DNA from 2 places in the Rothia sp. HMSC058E10 genome. Region 2 is predicted to be linked to the other one. Evidence: riboswitches for the same ligand, from Rfam matches in the RefSeq annotation. Region 2 holds a riboswitch; the other holds the start of a gene.
What was found. A riboswitch is a leader RNA that binds a small molecule or an ion and turns the genes downstream of it on or off. The one in region 2 is predicted to bind S-adenosylmethionine.

Region 1 (4,723 bases), on a different contig from region 2:
AGAAACCGTCATGTCCGTGGTCGGATTCGATAATATCGACCTTTACGGGAACCGGCAGCGCCTCCGCCAGACGGTACGATTCATGCGGGAAAAACAGGCGATCGGTGCTTACGGCGGCGATAGTCCACTTACAATCGCTGAGGGCAAGCGCATGCGAGAGGCTGCCGCGCCCGCGTGCAACATCGTGCGAGATTAGCGCCTCATTCACGGCAAGGTAGCTATTGGCATCGAAACGCTCAACGAGCTTATCACCATGGTGGTCCAGGTAGCTTTCGACCGCATATCGTCCGCGGTTCTCACCAATGGACCCGCCGTCGGTGGATTCGCCGCGGTTTGCCTGCCGCCCAAAGCGATGCTCCAACTCGGCTGGGCTGCGGTAGGTGGTGTGGGCTATGCGCCTCGCCAGCGCGAGCCCGGCCGTGGGTGCCGATCCCCCATAATAATCGCCGGAAGCAAAATTGGCATCAGCACGGATGGCGAGGTTCTGGGTGTGAGCCCAGGAAATCTGTTCGGCAGTGGCGGCGGGGCCGGCGGCGATGACCGCGCATCCACGTACCAGCTCGGGGAAGGTTGCCGCCCATTCGATAGCGCGTGCCCCGCCGAGCGATCCTCCGATTACATGGTGAAAACTCTTAATCCCCAACCGGGCGATAAGTTCGGCTTCGGCTCGTACCGAGTCGCGAATAGTGACGTGAGGAAAGCGTGACCCCCAGGGTTTCCCGGCACCCGGGTACCCCTCGGGTACGATACTTGCCGGACCGGTCGAGCCGTAGCATCCACCCAAGATATTGGGGGCTATCACAAAATACTTGGTAGTATCGACCACCGCACCCGGCCCCACAATACCTTCCCACCAACCATCACTTTCGACCGCACGGATACTGGGTGCAGGCATATCTGATGTGGGAATCCCTCGCGAAACATGGGTGTCGCCGGTGAGGGCGTGCAGAATAAGAATCGCGTTGTCCCCAGCTTCGTTAAGAGTCCCCCACGTCTCGTAGCTAATGTTCACCTGTGGAAGCACGGTACCGTTTTCGAGGGTGAAATCACCGATCGCCATCTGCCGCAGGTACCCCTGAGCGCTGGGATACTGCAGCTGCGACAGATAGGTGGCGTGTACGGTATTTTCCGTCATGTTTTCTCCTGGGTAACCGGTAGTTTTGGTAATGGCAGGCGAGAAACCGATACCGCGACCGGGCACTTACTGTGCAGCCCGGTCGCGACGGTGCAGGTTAGGCGTTCAGAGTCGCAAAACCCAATTCTAGGTCTGCGATAATATCGTCAATATTCTCGATCCCTACGGCGAGGCGCACAAAGTTTTTGCTCACCCCAATTGCCTCTAGCTCTTCCTCGGAAAGCTGCGAGTGGGTGGTGGATGCGGGATGAATAACAAGCGAACGTACATCGCCGATATTCGCCACATTGGAATGCAGCTGCAGAGCATCCACAAAGGTGCGAGTCTGTTCCAGGTCGGCGTCTTTGAGGGTGAATCCCACGACGGCGCCCGGCCCCTTCGGCAGGTACTTCTGGGCTCGCTCGTACCAGGGCGAGGAAGGCAGACCGGCCCAGATCACCTGATCGACCAGCGGATGCTCCTCCAACCAGTTTGCGACCTTGGTCGCGTTCTCGATATGGCGTTCGATGCGCAGGGAAAGAGTCTCCAGACCGATACCAATGTTGAAGGCGTTGGTTGGAGAGATCGCCGCCCCGGTGTCGCGCAGAAGCGAAACCCGCGCCTTGAGAATATAGGAAAGGTTCGCACCAAAAGCGGAGTCTTTGCCCAAGTCACGGGCATAAACTAGACCGTGGTAACCGGGGGCAGGTTCGTTGAACTTGGGGAACTTTTCGGGATTGGCTCCATAGTCGAAATTCCCGGAGTCCACGATAACGCCGCCGATTGAGGTGCCGTGCCCACCCAGATATTTTGTGGCGGAATGGATTACAACATCCGCACCAAATTCGATGGGGCGCACCAGATATGGGGTGGGAACAGTGTTATCAACGATTAGGGGAACGCCATTGTCGTGGGCGATCTGGGCGATAGGCTCGATGTCGAGCACATCATTCCGGGGGTTAGGTACGGTTTCTCCGTAGAAGAGTTTCGTGTTGGGGCGAACCGCATCGCGCCATTGCTGCAGGTCGTCCGGGTTTTCAACAAACGTAGTTTCAACGCCGAGGTCGGCAAGCGTGTATTTAAGTAGGTTGTAGGTTCCCCCATAAATCGATGGGGAAGCCACGATATGGTCGCCCGCGCCCGCAATATTAAGAATCGCATAGGTAATAGCCGCTTGGCCTGAGGCCAGCAAAAGCGCCCCTACTCCCCCTTCAAGGGATGCGATGCGGTTTTCGATAACCTCTTGGGTGGGGTTGTTCAGACGGGTATAGATAGGCCCAAGCTCTGTGAGAGCAAAACGGTTAGCGGCCTGTTCTGCGTTCTCGAAAACGAACGAGGTGGTCTGGTAGATAGGTAACGCCCGAGCTCCCGTTGCAGCATCCGGTGCCTGCCCCGCGTGAATCTGGCGGGTTTCAAATTTCCAACCGGCGGGATTGGCGGGAGTCGGGACTGTAGTGTTGCTCATGCGAAGCTCCTTGTAATAGTTCAGGGGGCCGCATGCCGATTTCGGTACAGAGTTCTTAGGCTTTCTTCTCTGCAAACGAAAAAACGATGTACCAGAATCGGGCACATCGGTCCCGCGCTTGCGTTGTACTTTGTGTTCAACGCCTGGTCCTCACCCAGGGCACCCCACCGCGGAGGAGGGTTGCCGGCCAGCTAGCTGGGGCTTATCACTGGCTCTCATGACCTGCATCTAGAGTTTCATAGGAAGCGCACATGGTCAAGCCGGATGCGCGTTTTCGGCGCATTGTTGCAAAGATGACGTTTTATGAACTGTTTTCACGACAGCCTATTGTTTGGGAGAAACACCAATACTTATGCGCTTGTGACCGTGCCTATGTTGTACCCGAACCGCTAAAGCCATGTGATCTGCCGTTAGCCGTCGCTAAATTACCATCAGCGTAGGCAATCGTGAGCCATGCTACACTGGTGGAAGCCTTGAATCTAGGAGTGATGAGGTATGACTTCCCGCTAAAGTCGCACCGGCTCGCGGAATGCCCGCCCAGATGGTGGGCTCTAAAAATTTCAGAAATAACCCTGCTTTGGTTCGATACATTTCAGAAGCGCATAGTGAGCGCTTGGGACACCAAAGTTCTGAGGGTTTTATTGTTATACCTTCCGCACCTGCAGCCGGTGACTTGGGATTATTCAGGCACTAAGAAGTGCCTCTCTCACGACTTATTCATCTCACCCGTCCCACGTATTGCAGGCGTGCGAACACCATGCTCAAGCGGCTTCGGGTGACTAAGCACCGCAAGGTTTTATCACAATGTCTACAATTCTTGACGCGGCACAGCTATGCCGCACCTTTGGCAAGGGTGAACGCGCTTTCACCGCTGTCGATAATGTTTCACTCAGCATAAGTTCCGGCGAAATTCATGCTCTGCTCGGTCCCAATGGAGCGGGGAAAACAACGGTTGTACAGATGTGCGCAACACTGCTGACTCCCACAAGCGGTACCGTTCGCATCGACGGGGTGGATGCGCTTGCACACCCCCAGCGTGCGCGCGCATCCCTAGGGCTTGTACTCGGCGGGGATACCGGGTTCTATCCGCGAGCATCCGCCCGCGATAATCTTCTCTTCTTCGCCGACCTTGCCGGAGTTAGCGCGCGCAAACGCCGTACCCAGGTGGCGAGCGCTTTGGAACGGGTCGATCTTGCAGATGTCGCCGCGAAGAAGGTACAAGAGTTTTCCCGCGGTATGAAACAACGTCTGCACATCGCGCGGGCACTGCTGGGCGAGCCAAAACTGCTGCTTTTGGATGAGCCGACGAATGGGCTTGACCCAGATATTTCGCTGACAATACGCCAGCTAATTCGCGCCCTCGCTGATGACGGCACCGCCATTTTACTCACGAGCCATCTGCTGGGCGAGATTGAGGAGTTAGCGCATCGGGTCACGGTCATCGGTGCCGGTCGCATGGCGGTTTCGGGCACAGTGGCGGATATTACCGCGCACGCCGGGATCTCCGTTACCACCGTGGGGCGTGTGGATGCGAATGCCGGGCCGGTGCTTCAAGAACTTGCTCGGTCTTTGGGCGATGCGGGAACAGTGTTGCTGACCCCGCGCGGCAGCGAGTGGGAGATCACCGTGTACTGGAATGAACGTTCTGTTTCGGAAAAGCCGCACCCCTTCAGTACCGAACACGCAGAGGCTCTGCTGACCCGTATTCTCGCTGAGCGTGAGGTTCAGATGCTCACACCACTGTATACTCGCCCAGCCACTCTCGAAGAGGCATACCTGGCCATGGCGGAAGGACTGAAACGATGAACCGGCAACTTCGCTTGATGTCTTTTTCTCTGCGCCAATTCCTCACAGTTCCCTACTTCCTACAATTACTGCTGCTGAGTACCTTTGGGGCGACGGCCCTGCAGGCGCTCGCCGCCGGTGCCTGGCCAGTTGATGCAACCCTCGCCTGGACTCGCGCAGGTATTATCGGCACCTGGAACATGTGCATTGTTAGTGCCGGAATCCTCAACTTTGAGCGCTACCGGGGAACGTTCGTGTATCTGCTCAATGGTGCCGTGAACCCGCTGCGGGCGCTCGCAGCGGTGGTCTCAACTGCCTCCATTTTTGGGCTTGCCGCCCTGCCATTGGCCTGGGTTTTC
Region 2 (4,723 bases):
GCGCGATGCCGCTGCCGAGCGTAACCCCTATGCCGCCTGCTCTTCGGTGAACGCATCCGGGTCTACTCGCCCGGTGTCTACGAGCACCTGTGCGATAGCGCCGAGCGCCTCCTCATTCTGAAGCGAAGAAATATCGCCCAACTTATGCCCCTGGTATAGCTCGCCCAGCAGACGGCGGGTAATCTTCCCCGAACGAGTCTTAGGAATATCGGCGACCGCGACCACATCCTTAGGCTTAGCGATAGGACCAATATGCTCGCGCACATGCTGAGTGAGTACAGCCTTCAGCTCGTCTTCGGTGAGTGCCCGGCCTTCGTCGGTGAGCGTCACATAGGCGACTGCCTGGTGACCGGTTAGCTCATCCTCCACGGGGCACACACCAGCCTCCACCACGGCCGGGTGCGTCACGAGCGCAGACTCAATTTCGATGGTCGAAAGGCGGTGCCCGGAAATGTTGATCACATCGTCGATGCGCCCCAGGATGTACACATTGCCCTCATCATCGACCTTCGCGCCGTCACCGGCGAGGAACCAGCCGCGCGTACCGTAGTGCTTCCAATAGGAATTTAGGTAGCGTTGCGGGTCGCCCCAGACGGTACGCGCCATGGAGGGGCCGATCTTATCGACCACAATGAAGCCCTGTTTGCCGGGCTCAACGAGGTTACCGTGTTCGTCCACCACGCGTACCGAGACCCCGGGGACTTCGCGGGTGGCGCATCCGGGAAGGGGAGTGCAGCGCGGGGTACCTTCGGGGAAGGCCCCTTCGGGCGCGAAGGCGGGGTCATGTGGTCGCGGGGAGCATATGGTCGAGCCGGTTTCGGACTGCCACCACGTATCGATAAACGATGCGGTACCCCCCCCCACGTGCTTGCGCAGCCACTTCCACGCCTGAGGGTTAATGGACTCGCCCACAGACCCGAGCAGACGCACAGTTGAGAAGTCGTATTTTCCGGGTTCGGGGCCGTCAGGAAAAGCCCCCATGAGGGAACGAATCAGGGTTGGAGCGGTGTAGTAATTGGTGACGCCGTAGCGTTCGATAACCTCGAAATGACGGCCATAATGCGGAGTATTGGGGGTACCCTCGAAAATAACCTCGGTAACCCCATTCACGAGCGGACCATAGATTTCGTAGGTGTGCGCGGTCACCCACGCGAGATCGGCGGTACACCAATGCACAGTCGATTCAACCTTCGCCGGGTCGTTCACGGCAGACAGCTCATCGGGGCGCAGCACCCCGTCGTCATCCACATAGTCCGGCAGCAGATCGTACAGCAGCGCGTGAGTGTATGCGGTCTGCACCAAATACCCCGCCATCGTGTGCACCAGGCCCTTGGGCTTGCCCGTGGTGCCAGAGGTATAAATGATAAACAGCGGGTCCTCGGCATCATGCAGCTCGTACTCATGGGTATCGGGCTGATCGTCCACCAGGTCGTGATACCAAATATCGCGCCCGGTCGTCCAAGGAACCTGCGCGTGCGCCACGGGGTCTGCGGCGCTTGTCCGGTCCACCACGATCACATGCTCGATATTGTTCTCACCCGAGCATGCTTCATCGGCATTCACCTTCACGGGCACGACCTTGCCGCGGCGGTTCTGCCCGTCGGTGGTGATCAGAACCTTCGCGCCGGTGTCTTCCACCCGGAATTTCAGCGCCTCCGCCGAGAACCCACCAAATACGAGTGAGTGAATTGCGCCGATGCGCACGCACGCAAGCGTGAAGATAATGGTTTCGGGAATAACCGGCAGGTAGATCACCACGCGGTCGCCTTTACGCACGCCGAGTTTGAGCAGGCCGTTGGCGGCGCGGGCGATGCGTCGCTGCAGTTCGGCGTAGGTGATAGCTTCACGATCGCCGGGTTCGCCCTCGAAATAGAGGGCTACTTTGTCGCCGCGGCCCGCCTCCACATGGCGGTCCACGCAGTTGTAGGCGACGTTGAGTTTGCCGCCCTCGAACCACTTAATCTCGGGTACGGAGTATTCTTCGATGCCCTCAGCATCGGTTCCGATAACCTGCGGTTTCTGGAAGGTGTGTGCGTTGTCCCAAGTCTTGCCCCAGCTTAAGCGCTCGGCTTGTTTTTCCCAGAACGCTACCCGCGCCTCGTCAGATTCGTGCGCGGGGTTGGGGGTGGGTGCTAGAGGATTCGTGAATGAAAAAGGGGAGGGAAGTCCCACAGTATCTCCCATCGGTTGCTGGCGTTAGCACCTTCGGCGTTATGAAGGCGCATGATGCGCCACCGCAGGCGAGGTTGCTGCGACGTCGTCGAGCCAGGTCTCTCGGTCGCTCTAGATGGATTACCAATCTAGTAAACCTTGTAGCTGGCGCAGGTGCAAAGACACCCCGTCATATTGCGCGTGTATGCGCCACGTTCGTAACATTCCGCAATATTGCGCCCGCCATCCACCCCACGCCCTATACCCGCGAGCAGGTAGGATTTTGCCGACAAGGTAGGATTCTCCTACCTGCTCGGGTCAAAAACCACCTGCTCGCGAACAATACAAGAAAAACACTCCCACCGGGATGCGCCTCGTCAAGAGGATTTACCCGGCGGGAGTGCCGTTTACTCACCCAAAATTACCGATTAGTTCTGTTTTTGTGCGTTGGTTGAGCCTTTCGAGGCTCCGTTAGGGTTTTTCTGCCCGGATAACCAGTCGTTAGGATCGATCTGAATATCGTTACGGACGGTGAAGTCGCTCTCTTGATCCTTGTTTTTCTGGTCACCCGTTGATCCCGTCGAGTTGGACTTTGACTTGTCGCTGGGAGTGCTCGGATCTGGATTCTCAGGTTCGCCAACATGATCGATGGATGCCACAGCCTGCTGACCGGTCAGGTCAATATCACTCTTGGGGGCACCATTCTCAGGTTCGTAGCGCAGAGTGCCGCTGAGGATCGTCAAGGTGGTGGTCACACCGTAGCGTTCGAGATAGAAATCTTCAAAATGTGTACCGAACTGGCTGGCCAAGATCTGGTTGTAGACCTGAGTCCCGCCGCCGTTATGACTGGAAGCTACAACATCATGGTCAAGCGTAATATCGACGTAGCCTATCAGCTCATTGCCGTTGGCGGTCATCTCGCTGAAGTAACCGTACATAGCACCACCGTTGAAGGCGACGAGCTGGGGATTATCGCCGTTTTCTGACGTGGGGTTAACGGCGAGGGAAACCGCAAAATCGTCAGTATTTTTATTCCAGCCCGGAGGTTCTGCCCCGTCGATCTCGGCCCAGTCGGGGAAAACGAAACGGTGCTCCAAGCGCAGGCGCGCACCGGCGAGTAGGGTAGTGGTGCCCGAGTAGTATGTCTGCTTGCCGTCTTTAGTGGTTGCCTTGGGTGCTGAGAACCAGAAACCTGCACCGCCCCACTTTGCCTTGCCGATGCTGCCGCCGGGGGTAAACTTACCGCCGCCAGCCGAGTAGAGACCACTGGAACCTGCTGGAACATTGGCCTGCTCGTTCTCAACCGGGCCGCTAAATGAATCTAGCCCCAGGAAACTGTTAGTGTCTAGTTCCTGGTGGGTGACGAACGCCTGGGTAAAAATACCGTAGTCAGGGCGTGTGTCATCATACGAAGCCGCATAAGCCGGAACTACAGCGGAAGAAACAATAATTGGGGTTGTCCATGCGGCGCCCGCCAGAACACGACGGCGCGTTAGACCTCCCCGCGTAGATGCGTGGGTCACAATGACTCCTATGAGTGGTTGGGTGAATAAGTGGCGCTCGGATTACACGCCAGTAATAATTTTACGGGATATACCCCAGAAATCCTAAACAATATAAGATAAACATGAAATCTTTACGATAAAACGCTCACTCACCCGGATCTGAGCATCCTCAAATTATGCGGAAGATATTCTGTATTCCGCGCTCATTTCGGGCCTATTGTCGCGTGTATGTTCCGGCGAGTCTCTGTGTTTCACCGCCGCATGGGCGCATCATTCTGGGCTTGCGGGCTGCCGATATGAAGATTTCGTATTCACTCAACATATACATATCTAAAGGACTCACTCTCATGAAGATGCGTCGCACGGCGCACATGACGCTGGCGGTTGCCAGCCTGGTGCTGCTGAATATCCTGCCCACCTCCGCTGCCTCGGTTCCCGCCTATGACACTGATGGCGATGGTATTCTCGATTCTTGGGAGATGTACGGTTACGATGCCGATGGTGACGGCGCTATTGACGTCGATTATCCCGCGATGGGTGCGAACCCTAACCATAAGGACGTATTCGTCGAGATGGATTACATGCCCGGTGAGCTCGGCAGCGAAGAAGATTTGGACCGAATCGTGCAATCCTTCGCCACACTTAATATCAGTAATCCTGATCGAAAACCGGGCATTAACCTGCACCTAGACGCTGGGTCCGCCCGAAGCGCTAAGTACAATCTGGGCGGCGGTAATGAGGTGCCGCATCAGGGACTGCGGAATATGGGCGATTGGGCACGTATTAAGGCCCGTCATTTCAACCCTGCCCGCGAGGGCATTTTCCATTACATGATCTGGGGTGATTACCACGGACATAACAGCTCATCGGGCTTGGGGTACAAGAACAAAGCCGGGTTTATCGTGACCGTCGGGAAAACCTACTGGGGTGGCGCCAGCAGCGATATTCGCGTGGGCACTTTCCTACACGAGCTTGGGCATAATTTGGGTCTTGATCACGGCGGCAATGATAGTGAGAACGGCAAACCCCATTACTTCAGTGTGATGAACTACGATTACCAGCTCACT

Region 1: another riboswitch for S-adenosylmethionine. It lies ahead of HMPREF2609_RS02445 (bifunctional o-acetylhomoserine/o-acetylserine sulfhydrylase); the one in region 2 lies ahead of HMPREF2609_RS09525 (AMP-binding protein).

Annotation. Positions count from the first base shown of each region.
Region 1 covers NZ_KV797613.1:63,574-68,296, reverse strand. The annotation lists gene HMPREF2609_RS02450 (homoserine O-acetyltransferase MetX) at 1-1,135, opposite strand, end outside; gene HMPREF2609_RS02445 (bifunctional o-acetylhomoserine/o-acetylserine sulfhydrylase) at 1,233-2,579, opposite strand; SAM riboswitch class IV at 2,689-2,802, opposite strand; gene HMPREF2609_RS02440 (ABC transporter ATP-binding protein) at 3,384-4,385, shown strand; gene HMPREF2609_RS02435 (hypothetical protein) at 4,403-4,723, shown strand, end outside.
Region 2 covers NZ_KV797643.1:23,562-28,284, forward strand. The annotation lists gene HMPREF2609_RS09525 (AMP-binding protein) at 28-2,172, opposite strand; SAM riboswitch class I at 2,178-2,294, opposite strand; gene HMPREF2609_RS09530 (hypothetical protein) at 2,580-3,674, opposite strand; gene HMPREF2609_RS09535 (zinc metalloprotease) at 4,004-4,723, shown strand, end outside.